2 regions of the Nicoliella sp. ESL1120 genome follow, and region 2 is predicted to be linked to the other one. Evidence: a T-box and tRNA genes for the amino acid it is inferred to sense, from the RefSeq annotation. Region 2 holds a T-box; the other holds one or more tRNA genes.
What was found. The T-box of region 2 lies ahead of leuS (leucine--tRNA ligase). A T-box ahead of a tRNA ligase gene usually reads a tRNA of that ligase, here a tRNA-Leu.
Positions count from the first base shown of each region.

Region 1 (2,352 bases), 440 kb from region 2:
GTATGAACACTCTAACCCGCACCACTGATCGTGGTGGGAGACAGTGTCTGGTTGGCAGTTTGACTGGGGCGGTCGCCTCCTAAACAGTAACGGAGGCGCCCAAAGGTTCCCTCAGAATGGTTGGAAATCATTCGACGAGTGTAAAGGCAGAAGGGAGCTTGACTGCGAGACATACAGGTCGAGCAGGGACGAAAGTCGGGCTTAGTGATCCGGTGGTACCGTATGGAAGGGCCATCGCTCAACGGATAAAAGCTACCCTGGGGATAACAGGCTTATCTCCCCCAAGAGTTCACATCGACGGGGAGGTTTGGCACCTCGATGTCGGCTCATCGCATCCTGGGGCTGTAGTTGGTCCCAAGGGTTGGGCTGTTCGCCCATTAAAGCGGTACGCGAGCTGGGTTCAGAACGTCGTGAGACAGTTCGGTCCCTATCCGTCGCGGGCGTAGGAAATTTGAGAGGAGCTGCTCTTAGTACGAGAGGACCGGAGTGGACATACCGCTGGTGTACCAGTTGTGCCGCCAGGCGCATCGCTGGGTAGCTATGTATGGATGAGATAAACGCTGAAAGCATCTAAGTGTGAAACCCACCTCGAGATGAGATTTCCCATTCCTTTATGGAAGTAAGACCCCTGAAAGATGATCAGGTAGATAGGCTGGAAGTGGAAGTGCAGTGATGCATGGAGCGGACCAGTACTAATTGGTCGAGGACTTAACCAAGTAAGGTTGTTCTCACGGAAGAATAAGATATTATCTAGTTTTGAGAGAACGAAGTTCTCGCAGTTAAATAGTGTGGTGATGATGGCCAGAAGGATACACCTGTTCCCATGTCGAACACAGAAGTTAAGCTTTTGAACGCCAAAAGTAGTTGGGGGATCGCCCCCTGCAAGGATAGGACGTTGCCACGCTTTATGGAGGATTAGCTCAGTTGGGAGAGCATCTGCCTTACAAGCAGGAGGTCACAGGTTCGAGCCCTGTATCCTCCATTCATGAAAATAATCATGTTTGGATTTATAAATATTTTTTAAAGGCTTTTATGCCGACTTAGCTCAGTTGGCAGAGCATCTGTCTTGTAAACAGGGGGTCGGAGGTTCGAATCCTCTAGTCGGCATTGCTGCGGAAGTAGTTCAGTGGTAGAACATCACCTTGCCATGGTGGGGGTCGCGGGTTCGAATCCCGTCTTCCGCTTTGCCAATTCATTATTATGCCGGGGTGGCGGAATTGGCAGACGCACAGGACTTAAAATCCTGCGGTTAGTGATAACCGTACCGGTTCGATCCCGGTCCTCGGCACTTTTGCACCCATAGCGCAACTGGATAGAGTGTCTGACTACGAATCAGAAGGTTGTAGGTTCGACTCCTACTGGGTGCATATATTCGGGAAGTAGCTCAGCTTGGTAGAGCACTTGGTTTGGGACCAAGGGGTCGCAGGTTCGAATCCTGTCTTCCCGATTGAATAAAATTTCAATAGTTTTATTTATAGATCGCGGTGTAGCTCAGCTGGCTAGAGCGTCCGGTTCATACCCGGGAGGTCGAGGGTTCGATTCCCCCTGCCGCGATAGTGACTTGGACCTTTAGCTCAGTTGGTTAGAGCCGACGGCTCATAACCGTCTGGTCGTAGGTTCGAGTCCTACAAGGTCCATTAAGACCTTTAGTTTTAACTTCAATATGGAGGATTACCCAAGTGGCTGAAGGGGGCGGTCTTGAAAACCGCTAGGCGTGTCAAAGCGCGCGAGGGTTCGAATCCCTCATCCTCCTTTTTTATTATCGCGGGATGGAGCAGTTCGGTAGCTCGTCGGGCTCATAACCCGAAGGTCGTTGGTTCAAATCCAGCTCCCGCAATTATGGTCCGTTGGTCCAGTTGGTTATGACGCCGCCCTGTCACGGCGGAGATCACGAGTTCGAGTCTCGTACGGACCGTTCCATATGGCTCGGTAGCTCAGTTGGTAGAGCAACGGATTGAAGCTCCGTGTGTCGGCAGTTCGATTCTGTCCCGCGCCATTTAAAATTAAATACCATATTATGCGGGTATAGTTTAGTGGTAAAACCATAGCCTTCCAAGCTATTGTCGCGAGTTCGATTCTCGTTACCCGCTTTATATGGGCCTATAGCTCAGTTGGTGAGAGCGCACGCCTGATAAGCGTGAGGTCGATGGTTCGAGTCCATTTAGGCCCATATGGAGAAGTACTCAAGTGGCTGAAGAGGTGCCCCTGCTAAGGGTATAGGTCGCGCAAGCGGCGCGAGAGTTCGAATCTCTCCTTCTCCATTTTATATGACCCGTTGGTCAAGTGGTTAAGACACTGCCCTTTCACGGCAGTAACATGGGTTCGAATCCCGTACGGGTCATTTTATATGAC
Region 1 is NZ_CP196383.1:816,909-819,260, forward strand. Features, by position in the region: rRNA gene ACSYTE_RS03410 (23S ribosomal RNA) at 1-716, shown strand, start outside; rRNA gene rrf (5S ribosomal RNA) at 788-904, shown strand; tRNA gene ACSYTE_RS03420 (tRNA-Val) at 910-982, shown strand; tRNA gene ACSYTE_RS03425 (tRNA-Thr) at 1,035-1,107, shown strand; tRNA gene ACSYTE_RS03430 (tRNA-Gly) at 1,113-1,184, shown strand; tRNA gene ACSYTE_RS03435 (tRNA-Leu) at 1,203-1,288, shown strand; tRNA gene ACSYTE_RS03440 (tRNA-Arg) at 1,294-1,367, shown strand; tRNA gene ACSYTE_RS03445 (tRNA-Pro) at 1,374-1,447, shown strand; tRNA gene ACSYTE_RS03450 (tRNA-Met) at 1,481-1,554, shown strand; tRNA gene ACSYTE_RS03455 (tRNA-Ile) at 1,564-1,637, shown strand; tRNA gene ACSYTE_RS03460 (tRNA-Ser) at 1,666-1,753, shown strand; tRNA gene ACSYTE_RS03465 (tRNA-Met) at 1,764-1,837, shown strand; tRNA gene ACSYTE_RS03470 (tRNA-Asp) at 1,842-1,915, shown strand; tRNA gene ACSYTE_RS03475 (tRNA-Phe) at 1,924-1,996, shown strand; tRNA gene ACSYTE_RS03480 (tRNA-Gly) at 2,020-2,090, shown strand; tRNA gene ACSYTE_RS03485 (tRNA-Ile) at 2,097-2,170, shown strand; tRNA gene ACSYTE_RS03490 (tRNA-Ser) at 2,174-2,261, shown strand; tRNA gene ACSYTE_RS03495 (tRNA-Glu) at 2,270-2,341, shown strand.
Region 1: it encodes a tRNA-Leu, which carries the amino acid that the T-box ahead of leuS (leucine--tRNA ligase) is inferred to sense. The anticodon was not compared.

Region 2 (2,352 bases):
CTTATTAACATCAATTTGTGGGTTAGGATTTGGGATTGCCACTACGAATCCGATTGTCGTAGTACAAAATAAAGTTGCTGACAATAATGTTGGGGCTGCTACTTCATTTAATGTTTTGTGTCGAACGGTTGGACAAACCTTATTTATTGCAATTTTTGGAATCTTTATGAATACTTCATTAAGGGTCGGGACCCTGCAAGTTTCTGGAACTTCAATTAAAATGATTAACAAGTTAATGGATCCAGTCACAGCAGCAACACTTCCGGCTAAGTTACTCCCTAATTTAAAAAATATTTTGTATAACTCCCTGCATGATGTCTTTTTAGTGGGGACGGTTATTGTGGCTTTAGCTTTAATTATTAATATTACCTATCGTAAAAAAGATGTTGCCTAGAATTTAGGCATCATCTTTTTTGGATGGCAATCAAAATGGGTGGATTATTGACCTGATTGATGAATTGATATTTTAATACTGTGAACTCTTTTTGATCGAGTTGTTCAGAAAATTGAATTACAAGCTCTTTTTCATTTTTACCCCCAGGGTGTCCATAGTATAAAACGATCGTTATGATACCATTTGGCTGTAACCGTGCTAGGCACGCCTTGATTGCTGGAATGGTTGTATTAGCAGTAGTAATTTTTTTATGGTCACTACCTGGCAGATAGCCTAAATTAAAGGTTGCAGCCCGAATTAGTTGTTCAGGTGGAAGGGTATTATTTATTTGTTCATGACCGCGATGATAAAGTTTTACTTGGTTCAATAAATTCTGCTCTGCCAGTCGTTTATTGGTATGCTCAATTGCTAATTCTTGAATGTCAAAACCATAAACCATTCCATTGGGTCCTACCAAATTTGCTAAAAATTCTGTGTCATTGCCGTTGCCTACGGTCGCATCAATAACGGTGTCACCGTGTTCAACGACCGTTTGGAGTAATGAATGGCTGTAATATAAAGCGGGTTTGATTTTCATGATAACGATTCGTCCCTTCATTAAAATTAAATGAGTAGTTCGCTTGCTTTTATGAGTTAACTTTGCTATTATAACATTAAATTGAACAACATAAATTAGACGAAATAGTAGTGGGCTTAATTTTTTTCAGAGACTAAATGGTTAGTGTGAATTTAGATAATTAACCGACGAACTCATCGTTATTAATTCTTAATTGAAACTAATAAATAAGTAGATTAAAACGTTTTCCGCGTTAAGGACTCGAGTGCTTTGCCTTTTTGGGTAAAGAATTTAGGTGGTAACGCGGAATAATCGTCCTATAGAATTTTTTTCTATGGGGCTTTTTTGTTGTTTAAGAAAAGGGAGGAATATAAATGCCTTACGATCACACAGATATTGAAAAGAAATGGCAACGCTACTGGGATAAGCATGATACTTTTGCAACCAGTGATGATTATGATAAAGAAAAATACTACGTTTTGGATATGTTCCCTTATCCATCTGGAAAAGGACTACATGTCGGTCATCCAGAAGGATACACCGCTACCGATATTATGGCGCGGATGAAGCGGATGCAGGGTAAGAACGTCTTACATCCAATGGGGTGGGATGCATTTGGGCTCCCTGCTGAACAATACGCAATGAAGACTGGCCACCATCCTGGTAAGTTTACTGAAGAGAATATTCAAACCTTTAAAAAACAAATTAAATCGCTTGGTTTCTCATATGATTGGCATCGTGAAGTGAATACCACGGATCCTAAGTACTACAAGTGGACCCAATGGATTTTCGAACAATTATATAAGAAGGGCTTAGCCTACGAAGATGAAATCGAAGTAAACTGGGCACCTGATTTAATGGGTGGGACCGTGGTTGCCAACGAAGAAGTAATCAACGGTAAGACCGAACGGGGTGGCTTCCCTGTTTATCGGGTTCCAATGCGCCAATGGGTCTTACGAATTACTGCCTATGCTGATCGCTTGATCGATGACTTAGACGACTTGGATTGGCCTGAAAGCATCAAGGAACAACAACGTAACTGGATCGGCCGTTCCGTTGGAGCGAGTGTTGATTTTAAGGTTAAGGGCCATGAAGACAAGAAGGTAGAAGTATTTACCACCCGTCCAGATACTTTATTTGGGGCTACATACATGGTTTTAGCTCCAGAACACGACTTAGTTGATCAAATTACCACCCCTGACCAAAAGGATGCCGTTGCTGCATACCGCAAGGAAGTTTCAACCAAGTCCGATTTGGAAAGAACCGATTTGAACAAGAATAAGAGCGGGGTCTTTACTGGAGCTTACGGAATCAACCCAATTAACGGTGAAGAAGTGCCAATTTGGATTGGTGATTACGTTCTTTCATCATACGGAACTGGTGCCATCATGGCTGTTCCTGC
Region 2 is NZ_CP196383.1:1,252,940-1,255,291, reverse strand. Features, by position in the region: gene ACSYTE_RS05365 (MDR family MFS transporter) at 1-394, shown strand, start outside; gene mnmM (tRNA 5-(aminomethyl)-2-thiouridylate-methyltransferase MnmM) at 405-992, opposite strand; T-box leader at 1,057-1,273, shown strand; gene leuS (leucine--tRNA ligase) at 1,325-2,352, shown strand, end outside.